DNA from 2 places in the Mesorhizobium sp. M0938 genome. Region 2 is predicted to be linked to the other one. Evidence: predicted binding sites of a transcription regulator. Region 2 holds the regulator's gene; the other holds the start of a gene.
What was found. Region 2 encodes PhoB, which activates phosphate uptake and scavenging genes when phosphate is short. Its sites were predicted from a motif close to TGTCATNNANCTGTCAT; they were not measured.
Positions count from the first base shown of each region.

Region 1: NKH73_RS05495 (LTA synthase family protein) is a predicted target of PhoB. The motif match lies at 9,677-9,693, and genes of this name have one in related genera.

Region 1 covers NZ_JAMYNS010000003.1:50,364-61,243, reverse strand. Annotated here, with positions in the region: gene radA (DNA repair protein RadA) at 1-1,224, opposite strand, end outside; gene NKH73_RS05530 (replicative DNA helicase) at 1,309-2,799, opposite strand; gene NKH73_RS05525 (small ribosomal subunit Rsm22 family protein) at 3,049-4,011, opposite strand; gene NKH73_RS05520 (YnfA family protein) at 4,015-4,338, opposite strand; gene NKH73_RS05515 (cyclopropane fatty acid synthase) at 4,425-5,714, opposite strand; gene rplI (50S ribosomal protein L9) at 5,891-6,475, opposite strand; gene rpsR (30S ribosomal protein S18) at 6,683-6,931, opposite strand; gene rpsF (30S ribosomal protein S6) at 6,931-7,425, opposite strand; gene NKH73_RS05495 (LTA synthase family protein) at 7,725-9,647, opposite strand; gene fabD (ACP S-malonyltransferase) at 9,914-10,855, shown strand.
Region 2 covers NZ_JAMYNS010000002.1:50,736-61,615, forward strand. Annotated here, with positions in the region: gene NKH73_RS02890 (CHASE domain-containing protein) at 103-1,746, opposite strand; gene NKH73_RS02895 (ATP-binding cassette domain-containing protein) at 1,876-2,670, opposite strand; gene NKH73_RS02900 (sugar ABC transporter permease) at 2,683-4,014, opposite strand; gene xylF (D-xylose ABC transporter substrate-binding protein) at 4,176-5,216, opposite strand; gene NKH73_RS02910 (ROK family protein) at 5,484-6,731, shown strand; gene phoB (phosphate regulon transcriptional regulator PhoB) at 6,929-7,618, opposite strand; gene phoU (phosphate signaling complex protein PhoU) at 7,635-8,339, opposite strand; gene pstB (phosphate ABC transporter ATP-binding protein PstB) at 8,377-9,192, opposite strand; gene pstA (phosphate ABC transporter permease PstA) at 9,206-10,819, opposite strand; gene pstC (phosphate ABC transporter permease subunit PstC) at 10,812-10,880, opposite strand, start outside.

The DNA.
Region 1 (10,880 bases), on a different contig from region 2:
TGCAACCGGCCTCACGGCGCCCGAAAGGCTGATTTCGCCGAAATAGACGCAATCGGCCGGAAGGGCAAGACCGGTGAGCGATGAAACCAGTGCGGCCGCTACCGCCAGATCGGCGGCCGGCTCCGAGATGCGGTAGCCGCCAGCAACATTGAGATAAACGTCGTGGGTACCAAAGCGGACCCCGCAATGGGCTTCGAGAACGGCGAGGATCATCGACAGCCGGGCGCCGTCCCAGCCGACGACGGCGCGGCGAGGCGTGCCAAGCGACGACGGCGCCACCAGCGCCTGGATTTCGACCAGCACCGGACGGGTGCCTTCCATGCCGGCGAAAACCGCCGCGCCCGGCGCTTTCGCATGGCGTTCGCCGAGAAAAAGCTCGGACGGGTTGGCGACCTCGCGCAGGCCCATATCAGACATTTCGAAGACACCGATCTCGTCGGTCGGCCCGAAGCGGTTCTTGACCGTGCGCAGGATGCGGTAGTGGTGACCGCCTTCGCCTTCGAAATAGAGCACGGCGTCGACCATATGCTCGACGACGCGCGGCCCGGCGATCTGGCCTTCCTTGGTGACGTGGCCGACGAGCACGATCGCCGCCCCTGTGGATTTCGCATAGCGGATCATCGCCTGGGCGGCGGCGCGCACCTGGGTGACGGTGCCGGGCGCCGAATCGGCCATGTCGGTCCACAAGGTCTGGATCGAATCGAGGATCACCAGGTCCGGCCGCTTGCCGTCGGCAATTGTGGCCAGGATGTCCTCGACATTGGTCTCGGCCGCCAGTTCCACCGGCGTGTCGGCGACGCCGAGCCGTTGAGCGCGCAGCCTGATCTGGGCGATGGCCTCTTCGCCCGAGACATAGACGATGCGGTGGCCCTTTGCGGCGAGGGCCGCGGCCGCCTGGGTCAACAGCGTCGACTTGCCGATCCCCGGATCGCCGCCGACCAGCAGGGCCGAGCCGCGCACGAAGCCGCCGCCGGTGGCGCGGTCGAGTTCACCGATGCCGGAGACGATGCGCGGCGCATCCTCGATATCGCCGGACAAAGTCGTGAGCACCACGGCGCGGCCCTTGCGTGCATTGCGCGTGTTGGCCGGACCCGAGCCGATACCGCCGGACGTGCCTTCCTCGACCAGCGTATTCCACTCGCCGCAAGCATCGCATTTGCCGGCCCAGCGCTGATGCACCGAACCGCAATTTTGGCAGATGAACTGGACGCGGGACTTGGCCATCAGGCTGATGCCGTTTGATGTTTGGCCGGGGTAAACGGCAGGTAGCTTGGCGAGATGAGGCGGAGTGAGACCTGTATCAAGAGGTCACTCAAACCTGTCCGGCAGATGATGCTCCTCGGCGAGGTCGGAGAAGCGGGTGAATTCGCCCTGGAAGGCAAGGCTGACAGTGCCGGTCGGCCCGTGGCGCTGCTTGGCGATGATCACTTCGGCCTTGCCTTGAACCTCGGCCATCTTGGCTTCCCAGGTAAGATGCTCTGGCGTGCCTTTCTCCGGCTCCTTGTTTTTTATGTAATATTCCTCGCGGTAAACGAACAGCACCACGTCGGCGTCCTGTTCGATCGAGCCCGATTCGCGCAAGTCGGACAGCTGAGGATGCTTGTCGTCGCGGCTTTCGACCTGACGCGAGAGCTGGGAAAGCGCGATGATCGGCACCGACAGTTCCTTGCCAAGCGCCTTCAGCCCGGTGGTGATCTCGGTGATTTCCTGGACACGATTCTGCGACGCTTTGGCGGACGAGCCCTGCATGAGCTGGATGTAGTCGATGACCATTAAATCCAGCCCGCGCTGGCGCTTGAGGCGACGAGCGCGAGCCGCAAGCTGGGCAATCGATATACCGCCTGTCTGGTCGATATACAGCGGACGCTTGTGGTTCTCCTGGGTGTACGCGACAAGCTTTCCGAAATCGGCTTCGGTCAAATCGCCACGTCGGATCTTCGACGATGGGATTTCTGTCTGCTCGGAGATGATGCGGGTGGCCAACTGCTCCGACGACATTTCGAGCGAGAAGAAGCCGACCACACCACCATTGGCCGCCCTGACGGAGCCGTCGGCCTGCTGTGCAGGTTCATAGGCGGCAGCGATGTTATACGCGATGTTGGTGGCCAGCGACGTCTTGCCCATGCCCGGGCGGCCGGCGATGATGATCAAATCCGATGGCTGCAAGCCGCCCATGCGGTTATCGAGATCGCGCAGGCCGGTGGCAATTCCCGACAGGTGACCGTCGCGCATATAGGCGGCACTGGCCATGTCGACGGCATTCTTCAACGCATCGGAAAAACTCTCAAAACCACCATCGTAGCGGCCGTTTTCAGCCAGTTCGAACAGGCGCCGCTCGGCGTCCTCGATCTGTTCGCCCGGCGACATGTCGACCGGCGCGTCATAGGCGATATTGACCATGTCTTCGCCGACGGTGATCAGTGCGCGTCGCGTAGCGAGATCGTAGATTGCGCGACCGTAATCGGCGGCGTTGACGACGGTGACCGCCTCGACGGCCAGCCGCACGACATACTGCGCAACCGTCATGTCGCCGACCTTCTCGTCCGCGGGCAGGAAGGTCTTCAGCGTGATCGGCGTCGCCACCTTGCCCATGCGAATGAGCTCGGCGGCGACCTCGAATATCTTTCTATGCAAAGGCTCGTAGAAATGGCCTGACTTGAGGAAGTCGGAGACGCGGTAGAAGGCGTCGTTGTTGACCAGGATGGCGCCAAGCAGCGCCTGCTCGGCTTCGATGTTGTTCGGCGCCTCGCGATAGAGCGGTGTTTCCGCTACGCCGAATTTTCGCGCTGCTTCTGCCATGATGTCCCCGATTTCGATCCCGGCCTCTCGATAACAGAACGAGGAAAAGCCGGTGCTGACTTATATGCATCACTCGCGCTCAAACAGCGTTGATGCCCGCTGTTCACAGGAACGGCAAACCGTCCACAGGACAGAATTCCCGGGCTCTGATTCCATTTGACACGGCAAGGTTGCGATTCTACGCGACGCGTTGAACAAAGCAAGAACAAAATCGAAGAGGAGGAAGCTGCATCAGGAATCGACGCGAGATTAGATTGTGTCCCCCCAGTCCAGTCGCCGCGCCACCTTGAACATCTCGCCGTCGCGCTTGGTGAACAGTTTTTCACCGGCGCGCCCGTCCTTTTCGCAGAGTTTCAGCAAAACCTTGCCGGAACCCGATTTCGGCGGCGCGATCACGCGCGCCGAGCGGGAAGGGGCGGGCTGCCGCGAGGCGGCGACATAGATGAATTTTTCGTCCTCCCATGGCACGTCGGCATCCTTGGCCAGTCGGTGCAGGCGCGAACGCGCGACACGGCGCGAAAAATGGCACCAGTCGGGCGCCGCGAGCGGGCAGGGCGCCTCATGCGGGCAAGGCGCAAGCACATGCGCGCCCGCCTCGATCAGGTGCCGGCGCACTGCAAGGATGCGCTGCCATCCGGCCGGCGTACCCGGCTCGACGACCAGCAGCGTGTCGTCGGTCAGATGCCAGAGCCGGTCGATGAGTTTTGGCAGCGACGCCGGAGCGATCTCGTCCAGCACGTAGGCGCAGGTGACCAGATCGGCCGGCTTGAGATCGGCAAGGTCGACTGTGACATCGCCGGCCCGCCAGGCAATCCTGGCCGTCATCGCCTCAGCGGCAAGAACCTCGCCGACCCGGCGCACTGCGGCGCTCGCCTCGATCAGCACCGCCTGCTCGAGGTCAGGCCAGAGATCGAGCGCGGCCCAAATCACCGTACCAGGGCCGGCTCCGACGTCGAGCAGGGTTTTCGGCGCATAATCGGGCCTCGCCTCGCTGACCGCATCCAGACTGGCACGGACGGCGGCGTAGGTTGCCGGCAGCCGCGTTGCCAGGTAGGCCTTGACCGCCATCTCCTCGGCCATGTGCAGCCGGCCGTCGCGCAGCTCGGCGCGGTAGCGGTCCGACAGCGTTCTTGCCGCTTGCTTCAGCGCCGGCAGCGGCACTTTCTCGAGGAGGCGCTCGACGCCCTGTCGAAGCGGGATAGGCAGTTCCATGGCTCATGCCCCCCGAGGCGCGAGCAGGATGACCCACGCACCAACGATGCAGAGCGCTGCACCGGCGAGGTCCCAGCGATCGGGGCGCACGCCCTCCACCAGCCACAGCCATCCGAGCGAGGCGGCGATGTAAATGCCGCCATAAGCGGCATAAGCGCGGCCCGCCGCACCGATGTCGACCAGCGCCAGCAGGAAGCCGAACAGGGCGAGCGAGGCCAAGCCTGGCGCTAGCCACAGCGCAGACTTTTCCAGCCGCCACCACGCCCAGATCGAAAAGCAGCCGGCGATCTCGGCAAGGGCTGCAACGATGTAGATGAGATAGGTCATGAAAAAAGGTCTCGCGGCGACAGCGAGACCTTTTTCAGCGTGCGGGCCAGCGATGGCAAGCGGCAATGGCGAAAATCGCCGGAAGTCTATTCCGTATCCGCCACCTTGCGGCGCCGCGCGGGCTTGGCGGCAGGGGCTTTTGGGCGATGCCCCATGTCGCGCATCTCCAGCGCCTTCTCGCATTTGGCCATGTAGTCGCGCGTCATCGGCAAAGTATCGTTCTTCTTGGCAATCTGGATCTGGAAGATCACCAGGTCCTGCCAGCGGAAGGCGGCTTCAGAGGCCGCCAGATAGAACTCCCACATGCGGCAGAAACGCTCGTCGTATATCACCTTGGCCTTGTCGCGATTGGCAGCGAAGCGCTCGCCCCAATGCTTAAGCGTGTCGGCATAATGCAGCCGCAGGATTTCGATGTCGGTGACGACGAGGCCCGACTTCTCGATCGCCGGCATCACTTCGGATAGCGCAGGGATGTAGCCGCCCGGGAAGATATACTTGCGGATGAAGGCGCTGGTTGCCCACGGCACGCCGGAGCGGCCGATCGTGTGCAGCAGCATGACGCCGTCCGGCTTCAACAGCGTCGCCGATTTGTCGAAGAAGGTGCGGAAGTGGTTGACGCCGACATGCTCGAACATGCCGACCGAGACGATCCGGTCGAAGCGCTCGTTGAGCTCGCGATAATCCCTCAATTCGAAATGCACGCGGTTTTCCAGACCTTGCGCATGTGCCCGGTCGGTGGCGACGCCATGCTGCTCGGTCGACAACGTCACGCCTTGCACGTCCACGTCGAAGGACTTGGCGAGATAGAGACCGAGCCCGCCCCAGCCGGAACCGATGTCGAGCACGGTTTGGCCGGCCTTCAGCCTGAGCTTGGCGGCGATGTGGCGCTTTTTGGCGGCCTGCGCCTCATCGAGCGTCATGTCCGGCTGCTCGAAATAGGCGCAGGAGTACTGCATGTCCTCGTCGAGGAAGAGCCGGTAGAGGTCGCCCGACAGATCGTAGTGGCGCTGCACGTTACGGCGCGCGCGCGCCGCCGTGTTGATCTGCTGCAGGCGGCGGAAGGCGTGGCGCAGGCCCTCGATCGCTTTCGACCAGGTGGCATCGATGCCGCCGCTACCCATGTTCTGGAAGGCGATGCGCATGACCCCCAGCACGCCGCCCTCGAGTATGTCGAGTTCACCGTCCATATAGGCTTCCGGCACTGCAAGCATCGGATCGAAGGTGATGGCGCGCTCGGCATGCGCCGTCTTGATGTGCATGTGCACTGGCTCGCCGCTGCCGTCGCCGAACATCACCGAGTAGCCCTTCGGTCCCGTGACTTTGAGATTGCCGGTGCGCACCAGCCGGTCGAGAACGCGTTTCAACAGAATATTCATGACCAATTGTCCCCTCTCGGTCAGACAAGCTGTCCTATTCTGCATCAACATATAGGGTTTCGAAAAGTTCCTGTTGGCACAAAAATGCCCGGGCGAGGCGCCCGGGCATTGGTCCAGAAATGACTGGAGCCGACGAAATTGTTTAGGGCGTCGCGCCGACGCCCTATGAGGTGCAATCAGCCGTTGTCTTCGCCGCCTTCGAACTCGGCATTGGGGTCGAAGAAGTTATCCGGGCGCGCATTGTCGTTGATGTCTTCGCCATAGATAGCTTCGGCGGTGGTCAGCGTCTCGCCCTTGGCCTGGCGCTCGGCTTCATCGGCCGTGCGGGCGATGTTGAGCGTGATGGTGACCTCAACTTCGGGATGTAGCGCGATCGCCACATTGGTAAGGCCGATGGTTTTGATCGGCTGGTTAAGCAGGATCTGGTTGCGGTTAACCGAGAAGCCTTCCGCGGTCAGCAGCTCGGCGATGTCGCGGGTCGATACCGAGCCGTAGAGCTGGCCGGTCTCGCCTGCCGAACGCACGGCGATGAAGCTCTTGCCGTCGAGCTTTTCCGAAACCTGCGTGGCCTCGGACTTGCGCTCGAGGTTACGGGCTTCGAGCTGGGCGCGCTGGCCTTCGAACTTCTTTTTGTTGGCTTCGTTGGCGCGCAGCGCCTTGCCCTGCGGCAGCAGGAAGTTGCGGGCGAATCCATCCTTGACCTTGACGGTATCGCCCATCTGGCCGAGGCGGGATACACGCTCGAGAAGAATGACGTCCATGGTTTTGTTCCTTCGTCTGGGCGCCAATCACTGGCATCGACGCCGAATTGTCTGGAACAGGTCAGGAAGCTGAGGGCGTCGCCGCCTATGTCGCTGTCCTGCCTGTCGCGGCAGTTAGAGGTATCACCTCAACCCGGGATTTGATGGCAACCCTGCGGCGCCCGTCGCCGTGGGAAAAGCGGGCGGCGAACCGCCCGCTGAAGAGTGTTAGCGAACCACGTAGGGCAGCAGGCCGAGGAAGCGGGCGCGCTTGATCGCCTTGGCGAGTTCGCGCTGCTTCTTCTGGCTGACGGCGGTGATGCGCGACGGCACGATCTTGCCGCGCTCGGAAATGTAGCGCTGCAGAAGACGTACGTCCTTGTAGTCGATCTTGGGCGCGTTTGCACCGGAGAACGGGCAGGTCTTGCGGCGGCGGTGGAACGGGCGCCGGGTCGGGATCTGATTGATGTCGACCATTATTCTGCACTCCCTTCAACGCCTTCGCGCGGACGGCGCGGACCACGGTCTGCACCAGCGTCGCCACCGAAGCTGCGCGGCGGACGATCGCCACGGTCGCCGCGATCGCGGTCGCCGAACGAGCGCGGGCCGCGGTCACGATCACCGAAGCCGCCGCGTTCCGAGCGCTCTTCGCGCTTCTGCATCATCGCCGACGGGCCTTCCTCATGCGCATCGACCTTGATGGTGAGGAAGCGCAGCACATCCTCGGACAGGCCCATCTGGCGCTCCATCTCGTTGAGCGCAGCCGGCGGGCAGGTAATGTCCATCAGCGTGTAGTATGCCTTCCGGTTCTTGTTGACCCGGTAGGTGAGGGACTTCAGTCCCCAGTTTTCGACCCGGCCGACGGACCCGCCATTCGCTGAGATGACACCCTTGTACTGTTCGACAAGCGCATCGACCTGCTGCTGCGAGAGGTCCTGCCGGGCAAGAAACACATGTTCATAAAGAGCCATATTGTTCTCAAGCCTTTCTTCGTTTCTCTCCCGGTTCCCGGCGGCAAAAGCCTCTGCAACTTCTCTGACCCGCTGATCCCTAGGGGGCGGGGAAGAAAGGAGCATGACGAGACGGTCGAGAGCGGAGACACGGGAGGCGGAAGCGCTTCTGGCCCCACACGAAGGTTTCGAAAACCTCCGGCCCTCCGTTCAGCCCCCAGCAAGGACCGGCAGATTGCGGGCGTCTATACAGGAATTCGACCACAAGGCAAGGGCGAGTCCGAAAACCCACCGCTGCAGGACGACATGTCGCGACAGCTTCAGCTTGTATGCGGGAGCTTATTCACCGTTTCCGGGAAGAAGTCGGGCGCCGCTCGGCGCTTGCCGAACATCATATCATATTGCAGCAGACGGAAATCGCGAATGGCCGGGTCGATTTCCTTCTTGCGCGCCCAATCCGGCGTGGCCTCGCCGGCCGGCGTCAATAGCAGATTGCGGTCGACGACACGGTAATGCTCGCGCATCTGGCCGAGAAAGCCGGTGTAATAGGGATGGCTGATCCCGGCCGTGGTCAGGATATGGTAGGGCAGGAAGGCAGGGCTTACCGCGCCCATCTCCTCGGCTGGCCCAGTGCGGTTCGACCATACGATCAGCGGCGTCTGGTGGTGCAGCAGCATTTGGTCAGGCGGCTCTTTGCGCGGCGCAACATTGTCCTTGAGGAAGCCGGTCTCGACATAAACAGGACCGAGCGGCGGCAGATGGTCGCCGAAGAAGGCGATGACCGTCGGGCGCCGGCGGTTCTTCGCCCATTCGACAAGGCGCCCGAGGCCCTTGTCGGCGTCGGCTGTACCCTCCGTAAAGCTCAGCAGCGAATCCTTCGCCCACTGGCTGGTCGGCGCCTGCACCTTGTGGGTCGGATTGTAGTAGCGATTCGGCTCGTAGGGGCCGTGGTTCTGCAGGCTGACGGCGAAGAGGAAGACCGGATCGTCGGTGGCGTCAGCCTCGCGGATAATCTCGTCGGTCATCGCTGCGTCCGAGGCCAGCGGCCCGCGCTTTTCGAGGTACGGCAGGTTTTCTTCCGACTTGAAGTCGTCGAAGCCGAAATCCGCATAGACGGGTGTGCGATTCCAGAACCAGCTCGTGCCCGGATGGATGGCGCGCGTTTCATAGCCCTGGCTCTTCAGGAACGTCGCCATCGACGGCACGGGCGCGCGGACATATTGCTGGTAGGGGATGCTTCCGGCCGGCAGGAAGGCGTTGGAAAAGCCGGTCAGTGCCTCGAACTCGACATTGGCGGTCATGCCGCCGAATTCGGGCGAGAACATCGAGCCCGAGCGCAGCGCCCGCACATTGGGAATCGGATCGGGCGTGATGGCGACGCCGGGCAACTCGGTCGGATCCCAGAAGGATTCGCTCATGACGATGATGATGTCGGGCTTCTCGGCCGGTACCGATGCCGTCACGTCGGGCCTGTCGATCGCTGCGATCGACTTGTCGGAATAGCCCGCAGGCGCCGAGACATGGGCCATCGGCACGTTGAGCGCGAAGGCGAGCGCGAAGCCGTTGGAGGCGTAGTTTTCCTTCTGATCCCACATGATCGGGATGATCTGCAACCGGTCACGCGTCCACGAGAAGGTCGCGTAATCCATGATCGAGACGAAGAAGGCGAGCAGCGGCACCGTCAACGTCAGTCGGGCAAGGCGGCCCTTACGGCTGAGCGCCGGTACCCGGCGGCGCCATAGCCGCCAGCCATAGACGAGCAGCGACAGGCCGCCAATGATACCAACCGCCAAGGCGAGGGCGGTTCCCGGGCGATCGCGCACCAGGAGTGGCATCAGCGCGACGATCTGTCGGGCATAGAGGAAATCGGTCGGATAGAGCGGATCGCCCAGATAAAGCGACTTCTGGTGGCCGACAAAGGCAAGCACCAATGTCAGCGGCGCGACGATCATCAGACTCTGGTGACTGCGGCCGAGCACGGCGTCGAGACCGATCAGGATCAACGCGAAAATGATGATGGTGGTCCAGCCCGGCTTGAAAGGCTGCAGGAAGAAGGCGACGGTGCCGGCAAAATCGCCGCGCACGATCAGCTCGATCGCAAACACCAGGACAGCGGCCGCGAGCAGACTGACGAGCCCATAGCGGATAACAGGCCATTTCCGGCCTGGCAGATAGCCGGTGGCCGGATCGCCTTCCAGAAACTGTGGCGCGGCTCTGCCGGCGCCTTTCCTAGTCCTTGCCAACTTACAATTCCCCCGACCATACACAAAAGCGTCACTGAGCTGTCATCGATATGTCACGAAAAGCTAGCGCCTGTGGCTAAAATAAGAAGAGCCAGCAAACGAATCGTGAGCGATTTTCATCATGAGTGATCGACAAAAAGCCTTTTGGAACAGGCACTCGGCCAGTGATGCCGAGCCGGAGCCGGCCGGGTTGGGTCGCTGGCGGACTTGACTTGCCCGCCCGCCTTGCGTCACAGGCAGGAAAAATCAGCGCTTGGGAGCCACAGATGGCCATCGCATTCACCTTTCCGGGACAGGGCAGCCAGGCGGTCGGCATGGGCAAGGATCTCGCCGACGCCTTTCCGGAATCGCGGAAGATCTTCGAAGAGGTTGACGACGCGCTTGGCGAAAACCTGTCGAAACTGATCTGGGAAGGGCCGGAAGAGACCCTGACACTGACTGCCAATGCCCAGCCGGCGCTGATGGCTGTATCACTTGCCGCAATCCGGGCGCTGGAATCGCGCGGCTTCTCGCTGAAGGACAAGGTCGCCTATGTCGCCGGCCATTCGCTCGGCGAGTATTCGGCACTTGCCGCCGCCGGTTTCGTTTCGGTCGCCGATGCCGCCCGGCTCTTGCGTATCCGCGGCAATGCCATGCAGGCGGCTGTGCCGGCCGGTGAAGGCGCCATGGCGGCGATCATCGGGCTGGAACAGGCCGATGTCGAAGACGCCTGCGCTGAAGCGGCCAAAGGTTCAGTTTGCCAGATCGCCAACGACAATGGCGGCGGCCAGCTGGTGATTTCCGGCGCCAGGGCGGCGGTCGAACTGGCGGCGAAGCTGTGCACGGAAAAGGGCGCCAAGCGGGCGCTGATGCTGCAGGTCTCCGCGCCTTTCCATTCGGCGCTGATGGCACCGGCGGCCGAGATCATGCGCGCGGCGCTGGCCGGGGTGACGAAGAACGCGCCGTTGGTGCCCTTGGTCTCCAATGTGTCGGTCGCCCCGTCCAGCGATCCGGACGCAATCGCCCGCCGCCTGGTCGAACAGGTGACCGGCCGCGTGCGCTGGCGTGAAACGGTGGAGTGGTTCGGCGCGAATGGCGTTGCGACGCTTTACGAGGTGGGCGCCGGCAAGGTGCTGTCGGGACTGGCGAGGCGCATCAATCGCGATATAGCCACTGCCGCCGTTGGCACGCCGGCCGATGTCGAGGTCGCGCTGGCGGCGCTTAGCTGACCTGGGCTTGAATTTCCACCTCTGC
Region 2 (10,880 bases):
TTCGGCGTTTCCGTGAAACGATGAACCGCCCTAGAAGCGGAGACCGGCTCGGCCGGTGTCCGCTGCTTGTGCCCACCAAAACGGTCGCCTTGCGGCAACTTTTCAGCCTGAAAGTGGAATCCTGATTTCCACGTTCAATCCGCCATCGTGAAAATCGCGATTGATCGTACCGCGCAATTCGCGTGTCACGTTCAAATCGATCAGCTTGGTGCCAAAACCGGTTTTAACAGGCGCTTCAAGCTTCTTCTGGCCGAATTCGCGCCAGTTGAGAACCAGCGTCCTGTCTCGCCTGCGGCCCTCGACCGACCAGTCAACCTTGAGCGGCCAGTCGCCCTTTTTAGCATTGGGCGAATTGCCGGTTTCGCCATATTTCAGCGCGTTCGTCGCCAGTTCGTGAAAGGTCAGGCCCAACGCTTGCGTCGTCGTCTCGTCGAGCAGCACCTCCGGCCCCGACAATATCCCCTCGGGAAGCTCCTTGCCGAACACCTGGCCGAGCTCGATGCGCAAAAGATCGCCTAAATCGGCCTTCTGCCAGCGCGAACGCGTCAGCATGTCCTGGGAGGCCGCCATCGCTTGCAGCCGGGCCGAAAAAGATGACGAAAACTCCTGAACGTCGGTAGCGTGCGACGCCGTCTGGCGCGCGATCGCCAGCACCCGCGTGATCGAGTTCTTGATGCGGTGCTTCATCTCCTGCAGCATCAGATCTTTTTCGAGCAGGCTTTTTTCCGTCGTTTCATGAAGCAGCGAGACCGCGTCGTAGGCCCGCTCCTGATAGCGTGCCACCAGCGCGATCGTTCCCGCGAGCAGCAGCCCGAACAGGCCGAGCATCACCGGAATGGCGCGCGAGGACGGCTGCGAGAAGGCGCTTGTCGGCCTGAACAGGACAGTCCACGGACGCCCGGCGATGGTGACCTTACGGGAAACCAGCAGCCTGTCGCCGAAAGTCGACACCGGCGGCGTTTCCGACTGGAACAAAAGATGGTCGGCATCCACCTTGCCGTCATAGATTTCGATGTTGACCGGCAGCAGCGGCGTCCGGCTGAGCGCTGTCTGGAACAGATCGCGGGCGCGGAAGGCTGCATAAAGAAAGCCTGACGTCGAGGATCGGGACGCATCGATGCCGTCCGGCGCGGTTTCGACGTTGAGCCGCACGAAAACCAGGAAGCCGGTGAAGGTCTGCGCAGCACCTGTTTCCTGGCCTAGCTGCACCCGCCCGCTGGCGTGCTGCTGGTCGTCGGCCATCGCCCTTTCGATCGCCTCGCGCCGCACCGGTTCGGTGAACATGTCATAGCCGATGCTGGATTGATTGGAAGGATCAAGCGGCTCGAACATCACGATCGGCGTGCGCCATGGCAGCGTCGTCGTAGCCGGATAGATGGGATGGCTGGCGCCATAGTCTTGCAGGATGGCACGCTCGACCGCTGCCTCGTCGCCGGCTCTCGCCAACCGGAGAAAGCCGATGCCGCGCAGGCCGGCGAAATTGTCGTCAATATCGAGCGCGTCGAAGAACGCCTTGAATTGGTCCCGCGAAAGCCCGCCATTGCGAGCGTTGAACAGCGCCTGGGTCGATCGCAGCAGCGACAGATGCAGGTCGATGCGGCTATCGATCCGGTTGAGCGCGTCGTCCGCCGTCGCTTCGAATTTGATGCGCGCAGCTTCCTGCGTCGCGAAATAGGCGAATCCTGCCATCGTCAGGCTGATCAGCGCGACGGCAATGAAAGCGACGATCGGGAAGAACTTCTTCAATTGCTGATGCGGCCCATGCGGTTCCCCATCTTTATGCGCAAGTCGTTGCGCCAACACAATGGCGAGGCCAAGCCATCATGGCGGCTGGCATACTACACGACTGGTACTTAGCCGGCTTATTTGAGAGCTTTAGGCGGCGATCTTGAGCGCCCCAGGCCCCGGAATGGCACCGGGCGGGCACTTGCCCAGAATGATCATGCCGAGCACCTCGTCCTGGGTCACATCGCTCGTCCGCGCGGTGCCAACCACCTGACCGTTCTTCATCACGCAGACGCGGTCGGCAAGCTCGAAAACATCGTGGATGTCGTGGCTGATCAGGAAGATGCCGATCCCATCGGCCTTGAGCTGCATCACCAGTTCGCCGACCTGCGCGGTTTCCTGCGGCCCCAGTGCGGCCGTCGGCTCATCCATGATCAGGATGCGGGCGTTGAACAGGATGGCGCGTGCGATCGCCACCGACTGCCGCTGCCCCCCGGAAAGCTTGACCACCGGTTCCTTGAAGCGCTGGAAGCGGGGATTGAGCCTGCCCATCACCCTGCGCGCCTCGGCCTCCATGGCGCCATCGTCGAGCGTGCCCCAGCCGGTCATCAGTTCGCGGCCGAGGAAGAGGTTGGCGGCGGCGTCGACATTGTCGGCGAGCGCCAGCGTCTGGTAGATCGTCTCGATGCCGTATTTCTTGGCGTCGCGCGGATTGGAGATCGAAGCCTCCTCACCATTGACGAAGATCTGGCCCGAATCGCGCTTATATGCGCCGGACAGGATCTTGATCAGCGTCGACTTGCCGGCGCCGTTGTGACCGAGCAGCGCCACCACCTCACCCGGGAAAAGGTCGATCGACGCATCGTCGACGGCGCGAATGCCGCCGAAGGCAATCGAAATGTTTCGCATATCTATCAGTGGCGTGGGAGCAGTCGTATCAGCCATAATCGCCTTTCCTTAAACGCGCTTGCGGTAGACGGTGTCGAGCCAGACCGCGATCACCAGGACGGCACCGACGACGACGCTCTGAAGCGGTGAATCGATGCCGAGCAGCACCATGCCGGACTGCAGCGACTGCATCAGAAGCGCGCCCAGCATGGCGCCGAGCACTGTGCCGGAGCCGCCGGCCAGCGATGTACCGCCGATGACGGCTGCGGCGATGACCAGCAACTCGTCCAGCGTACCCAGCGCATTGGTCGACGCATTGAGGCGGGCCGATGCAATCGCCGCGCTGATTGCGGCCAGCACGCCCATGATCATGAACACCTTCATCGTCACCCAGCGCGTGTTGATGCCGGCGAGCTCCGCCGCTTCCGGATTGCCGCCGATGGCAAAGACATAGCGGCCGAAACGCGTACGCTTGGTAATGAATGTCATGACGATGCCGACTGCGACCGCGATCAGCACCGGTATGGCGATGCCATGGGCGATGAACAGCCCGCCTTCGGGGACGGTGATGCCGTTCCGTTGGGCGTATTGGCGAACGATGCCGACCGGCCAAGGATAGGAATTGGCGATCCAGACGGCGCCGAGGATGGCGGCGCAGGCAACAACACCAAGCAAGCTCTCCGCCCAGACGGGGCGCAGTGGAAATTTGAACCGCTTGCGCTGCGACCGGCCGTTGAGCAGCATGAAGGCGACGGCCATACAGGCCAGAATGCCGACGATCCAGCTTGCGGTTGCGCCGATCGAGCCACGCGGCCCGCCCCCCATGAGCTGGAAGGTGGTGTCGAGCGGCGCGACGGTGCGCCCGCTGGTCATCAGCCAAGCCATGCCGCGCCAGATCAGCAAGCCGCCCAGCGTCACAATGAAAGCCGGAACCTCGAGATAGGCGATGATGAAGCCCTGGAGCGCGCCGATCATGAGGCCGAGCACCACGCCGGCGGCAAGTGCGATAATCCATATCCAGGGATTTCCAACCTGAAATCCCAAGACGCGGATGAGGAATTCGGCCTGGGCCACGCCCATCACCATGCCGATCACGCCTTCGACGGAGCCGACCGAAAGATCGATGTTGCGCATTACGATGACAAGAACCATGCCGGTCGCCATGATCGCGACCGAGGAGGTCTGCACCGACAAGTTCCAGAGATTGCGCGGCGTGAGGAAAAGCCCGCCCGACAGGATGTGAATTCCAACCCAGATGACCAGCAGCGCGCCGACCATGCCGAGCATGCGTATATCGAGCTCGGTTGCCTTGAGGAACCGCCCGACTGCGCTGAGCTCGGATTCGCGCGCCCGGTCTTCGGCCGTGTTGGCCACCGGTGAGTTGGATGCCGTGTCGGTCATGATGTCCTCCGACCGGGTTGCCGTCTGGCGCGGATGCCGGAACAGGATGCTATTTGCTTTCCCCAGTCATTTAAAGCGGAAGTCATTTGAAGTGGAAAGCCTCTCGAAAAACGCCGCGGCCTGACAGCCGCGGCGTTCGTTTCCCTGCGAAGTTGTCCAGATCAGTTGCAGGCCGCAACGCTGCCTGCGGCGACGCCCGCACAGACTTCGTCCTTCTTGATCCAGCCGGCGTCGATGACGACGTTGAGATTGTCCTTGGTGATGGCAATCGGTGTTAGGAACAGCGACTTGACGGCATTGCCGCCCGGCGTGGTGAAATCCTTGACGCCCGCAATGTCGGTCATCTGCTTGCCATCGGCCAGCTGCGAAGCGATCTCGGCAGCGTTCTTGCCGAGCTCGCGCGCGTCCTTCCAGACCGATACGGTCTGTGTGCCGAGCGCGATGCGGTTCAGCGCGGCATGATCGCCGTCCTGACCCGATACCGGGACGGATCCGGCCAGGCCTTGCGCCGTTAGTGCCGCGACGACGCCGCCGGCGGTGCCGTCATTGGCGGCAACCACCGCGTCGACCTTGTTGTCGTTGGCGGTCAGGAACTGTTCCATGTTCTTCTGCGCATTGGCGGGAAGCCAGCCGTCCGTATAGGCCTCGCCGACATTCTTGATCTTGCCGCTGTCGATGGCGTCCTTGAGCACTTCCATGGAGCCGGCGAACAGGAAATCGGCATTCGGATCGGCGCCGGAGCCCTTGATGAAGACGTAGTTGCCCTCCGGCTTTACCTTGAACACTTCGCGGGCCTGCATGCGGCCGACTTCCTGGTTGTCGAAAGTCAGATAGAACACGTCCTTGTTCTCGATCAGCCGGTCATAGCCGACGACCGGAATGCCTTCGTCCAGCGCCTTCTGCACCGCCGGCCCGATGGCCGAGGCATCCTGCGCCAGGATGATCAGTGCATTGGCGCCCTGCGAGATCAGGCTTTCGACATCGGTCAGCTGCTTACCGGGATTGGACTGCGCATCGGCTGAAATATACTTGTCGCCGGCGGCCTCGATCGCCGCCTTCATGGCGGCTTCGTCGGTCTTCCAGCGCTCTTCCTGGAAATTCGACCACGAAACGCCAATGACCTTGTCCTTGGCCTGTGCGACCGATGCGAGCGTCAGCGACATGGCGACCCCCGCCAGAATGGCGGCTGCGAATCTTTTCATGATATTCCTCCCTGCACCGCGTGCGGCGCGACCAGACTGACCCGAGGGCCGGCACAAAGGCTCTATTTTTTCGAGCCTCGAAAAAACACTGATCCAACGCCGAAGCGCTGTCAACATCAATTCTGATGGATTTTGATGGCTTTCCGGCTTTTTTTCGAGCCTCGGAATAAACCGTGACAGCGGCTTCTGCTTCTGCCACTATTTGTCCGACATTATCGACGGCTTCCGATTTATGAGTCGCCGCGGTGACAGGGAGGAAGCAGCAGAATGTCGGTTGGAATCCGTCATGACGATTTGCGCCGCCGCAACCGGGCGATGGTGATTTCGGCCGTACGCCGGGCCGGCCAACCATCGCGGACCGAGATCGCGGCAACCACCGGCCTCAGCCATTCGACCATATCGGCGATCTGTTCAGACCTGATCCAGGAAAGCATCCTGACCGAGAGCAGGGCGAGCGAGGCCGTTTCGCTGAAACGCGGCCGGCCGCAGGTCGGCCTCGGCCTCAATCCGGAAGCGGCAGCGGTGTTGGCCGTCGTGTTGTCGCTGAATTTCCTGTCGGTCGCCGTCATCGATTATGCCGGACAAGTCGTCGCCGAGGAACAGCGCCGGCTGGACACGCTGACCATGTCGCGCGACGAGCTGATCGGCGAATGTGTCGCCATCGTCCGGCGACGGCTCGAAGATCCCGACCTCGACGTCCAAAGCGTCGCCCGCATCGCACTGGCGATCCAGGGTATTACGGATTCCCATGCGCGCGCCATGTTGTGGTCGCCGATCACGCCGCAAACGAACATCGCTTTCGCCGACATTCTTGAACGCGAATTCGGCATCCCGGCCATCATGGAAAACGACTGCAACATGATGGCCGTGGCGCTGCGCTGGCGCGACCCGGATCGCTACCGCAACGATTTCATCGCTATTCTCCTCTCACACGGCATCGGTATGGGGCTGGTGCTGAAGGGCGAACTGTTCACCGGCACCCATTCCTCAGGCGGCGAATTCGGCCACATGATCCATCGGCCGGGCGGCGCGCTTTGCCGTTGCGGACGGCGCGGCTGCGTCGAAGCCTATGCCGGCAACTACGCCATCTGGCGCAATGCAAGGCAATTGAGCGAGAATGCCGAACCGGTTGCCGATGTCAGCGATGCCGACATGCGGGCACTGGCGGCCCGGGCGCGCGAGACGGACGGACCGGAGCGCGAAGCCTACCGCAAGGCCGGCGAAGCGCTCGGCTTCGGCCTAGGCAGCCTGTTCGCGCTGATCGATCCGGCGCCGGTCGCCATGGTCGGCGCCAGCGCTGCCGCTTTCGACCTGATCGAGCCTGCCCTGCGCGAAGCCATCGCCCAGACCGCCGGCGGCCAGCATTCGGGTTCGATTTCCTTCGACACCGAGCCGAACGAATTGCCGCTGATCCGCGAAGGCTGCGCCATGCAGGCGCTGAATTTCGTCGACCAGGAGATTTTCGCGCCGGGCGCGCAAGGAAAGTCCGGCACGATCAGGAAGGACGTGGCCTGAGTTCGAAAGGCAAGGAACAAAGGCGGATTGCGACTTGGATGTGTTGAGATTCAGGTCAGGCCACGCCGGAGTCGAAGACGGGCGCGAAACAACCAAACCGGTGGCTTCCGAGAACCGGAACGGAGCGTAACGTTTAAGTACGTACCGGAAACGCAGGAAATCGCCATTCGCGGGCCGGCATCACCTGGAGTATCAGCCTAGTCTTCCCTGATCGCATAGCCCGCGCCGCGGATGGTACGGATGACATCGGGCATGCGACCATTGTTGACCGCCTTGCGCAGCCGCCCGACATGGACGTCCACCGTGCGTTCATCGATGTAAATCGTCTCGCCCCAGACATTGTCGAGCAACTGGCTGCGCGAGAAGACGCGACCGGGGTGCCGCATCATGAATTCGAGCAGCCGGAATTCGGTCGGCCCGAGCCGGATCTCGCTCTTCTTGCGGTAGACCCTGTGCGATTCGCGATCGAGCATGATGTCGCCGACCTTCAGCACGCTGGACAGCACTTCCGGCTTGGCGCGGCGCAGCAGCGCCTTGACTCGGGCCATGAATTCCGGTGTCGAGAACGGCTTGACCAGATAGTCGTCGGCCCCGGTCGAGAGGCCGCGCACCCGGTCGCTCTCCTCGCCGCGCGCGGTCAGCATGATGATCGGCAACCGCTCGGTTTCGGGACGCACCCGAAGACGCCGGCAAAGCTCGATGCCGGAAACTGCCGGCACCATCCAGTCGAGCACCAGAAGATCGGGCACGTTTTCCTGCAGCCGGATTTCGGCCTCGTCGCCGCGTGTCACCACCTCGACCTGATAGCCTTCGGATTCCAGATTGTAGCGGAGGAGGACGCCCAGCGGCTCTTCATCCTCCACCACCATGATGCGCGGCGCGATCATCGATCGGTCACCCCCGTCATGTCGCCGGCGCCGTCGTCGTTTCGTCGAGCTTCGGGCGATCCGCCGGCAACTGCTGCCCGGTCACGACATAGTAGGCGTTTTCGGCGATGTTGGTTACATGATCGCCAATACGCTCGAGATTCTTGGCGCAGAACAGAAGATGCGTGCAGGCGGTGATGTTACGAGGGTCCTCCATCATGTAGGTCAGGAGCTCGCGAAAAACCGCCGTGTATTTGACATCGACCTTCTCGTCGGCGGCGCGTAGTTCCTTCAACGCGTTGGCGTCTCGCGACACGTAGTGCTCGACCACGCCACGGAGCTGTTCGAGAACGAGATCCGCCATTGCGTCGATACCGTGCGAGAGATTACGCGGCGTGGCGCTCTGTCCGACTGCGCTGACCCGCTTGGCTATGTTCTTGGCCAGGTCGCCGATGCGCTCCAGATCGCCGGCCATCCGGATTGCGCCAACCACGGCGCGCAGGTCTTGCGCCATCGGCTGCCGCTTGGCGATCAGTGTGATCGCGCTGTCGTCGAGCTCGCGCTGCCGGGCATCCATGATGGCATCGTCAGAGACGACGCGCTGCGCCATGGCATTGTCCGACGCGAGCAATGCGCGGATCGACGCAGCTACCATCGCGGCGGCAAGCTCGTCCATGTCACGGATCAGCCTGTCGATGTGTTCCAATTCCTCGTCGAAGGAGGCGACGGTATGTTCACCCATGATGCTGTCCTCGTGTTCGAATTCGCCGCCGGACCGCTCAGCCGAACCGGCCGGTGATGTAGTCCTGGGTGCGCTTGTCGTCGGGGTTGGTGAACATTTTGTCGGTCGCGCCTTCCTCGACCAGATAGCCGAGATGGAACATCGCCGTTCGCTGCGACACGCGCGCTGCCTGCTGCATCGAATGGGTGACGATGACGATCGTGTAGTTCTGACGCAGCTCGTCGATCAGCTCCTCGACGCGGGCGGTGGCGATCGGATCGAGCGCTGAGCAGGGCTCGTCCATCAGGATCACTTCCGGCGACACCGCGATGGCGCGCGCGATGCACAGGCGCTGCTGCTGTCCGCCGGAAAGGCCGGTGCCCGATTCGAGCAGGCGATCCTTGACCTCGTTGAACAGGCCGGCCTTCTTCAGGCTCGATTCGACGATGCCGTCCAGCTCCGCCTTGCTTCTGGCCAGACCGTGAATGCGCGGACCGTAGGCGACGTTTTCGTAGATCGACTTCGGAAACGGGTTCGGCTTCTGGAACACCATGCCGACGCGAGCCCGCAGCTCGACGACGTCGATTTTCGGGTCGTAGACATCCTCGTTGTCGAGCGTGATCTTGCCACTTACTCGCGCGATGTCGATCGTGTCGTTCATTCGGTTCAGGCAACGCAGAAAGGTCGACTTGCCGCAACCCGACGGGCCGATCAACGCCGTCACCTGGTTCTCGCGGACATCGAGATCCACGTCGAACAGAGCGCGCTTCTCGCCATAATGAACAGAGACCTTTTCGCCCTTCATCTTGATCGAAGGTTCGTTGGTTCCGCTATTCAGTTTCTGTTCGACGCTGGCTTCCGTCATGATGTTCATATCCTCTAACTCCTTACCAGCGCCGCTCGAAGCGCCTGCGCAGTATCACCGCGATGGCATTCATGATGACCAAAAACACTAGCAAAATCAAAATCGCCGCCGAAGTCTTCTGCTGGAATCCAGCTTCCGGGAAATCGGCCCACATGAATATCTGCACCGGCAGGATCGTCGCGGGATCGGTGAAGCCGCCGGGAATGTCGACGATGAACGCGACCATGCCGATCATCAGCAACGGCGCGGTTTCACCCAGCGCATGCGCCATGCCGAGGATGGTGCCGGTCATGATGCCCGGCATCGCCAGCGGCAGGACGTGATGGAATACGGTCTGGACCTTGGACGCTCCGATGCCAAGTGCGGCCTCGCGGATCGACGGTGGCACGGCGCGCAGCGAAGCGCGTGAGGCGATAATGATGATCGGCAGCGTCATCAATGCCAGCACCATGCCGCCGACCACCGGGGCCGAGCGCGGCAGGCCGAAGAAATTCAGGAATACGGCAAGTCCAAGCAGGCCGAAGACGATCGAGGGCACCGCCGCCAGATTGTTGATATTCACTTCGATGATCGTCGTCAGCCGGTTCTTGGGTGCAAATTCCTCAAGATAGATCGCCGCCGAAACGCCGATCGGGAATGCGATGGCGAGCGTCACGATCATGGTCAGGAACGAACCGACGACCGCGCCCCAGACACCGGCCAGTTCCGGCTCGCGGCTTGCGCCGGTGAAGAAGAAGATCGAGTTGAACCGGCTTTCGATCAGGCCGGCGCTCTTCAGCGTATCGAGCCAGACGATCGTCTTGTCCGAAATCTTTCGCGATGCTTCCGGCGTATTGATGACGCGCAGGAATGCCTGGCCGCTCGCGGCGGGCGTCGTGCTGTCGAGCGCCTCGATCACCGTGCCCTTTGCGATCGCCGTCCCGTTGGCCCCAGGCGACAGCGCGGTCAGCTTGACCGTGCCGCCATTGAACGCGACCAGCAGCGACGACGCGCCGCTCGTCAGCGTGAGCATGCCGTTTTCGCCCTCGGTCGCACCATGGCCGCGCGCCAGCGCCAGCATGGCATCGTCGCCGAAGGTCAGATCGATGTCGCCGCTGGTTTGCGAAGGTGTGACGCTTGTCGAAATCGCTTCGTCCGAACCGACGTCGGCAAGCAGACCCTTGAGATAAAGATCGGCGAAATCGTCAAGTGGGACCGCATAGTCCACCGTTTTTCCGAGCATCCCTGGATCAGCAGCGATATCTTTGCGCAGGAAGACGCCTGTGCCGGTGGAAATCAGCCCGCGCAGCAGGCGCTTGTCCTGACGGCTCGTCACATCCGGAAATTTTGCCGTAAGCGCTTCCTGGGCGATGGCGTCGTAGTTGACGGCATCGAGTTTCGCCGGGTCGACCTTGGCCGCCGAAAGATCGATAGGCAGCGTCAGATAATTCTGCCGCAGCGCCGGGATCGCCTGCGTGACGATCGTCGACAGGAGCAGCACAAGGAAGAGGCCGGCCAACGCGACGGCTGCGGCGCCAAGCCATTTGAACCACGTTTCCGTTCGGTAACGGCCCTTCAGCCGCGCCTTCGCGGCATCGTCGGTATGAATGCTGACGGGGCGTCCGACGACGCCGAATGACGAGATCGCATCAGTCATATTGCTCTCGGTACTTCTGGACGACGCGCAAAGCGACGATGTTGAGGGAAAGCGTGATGCA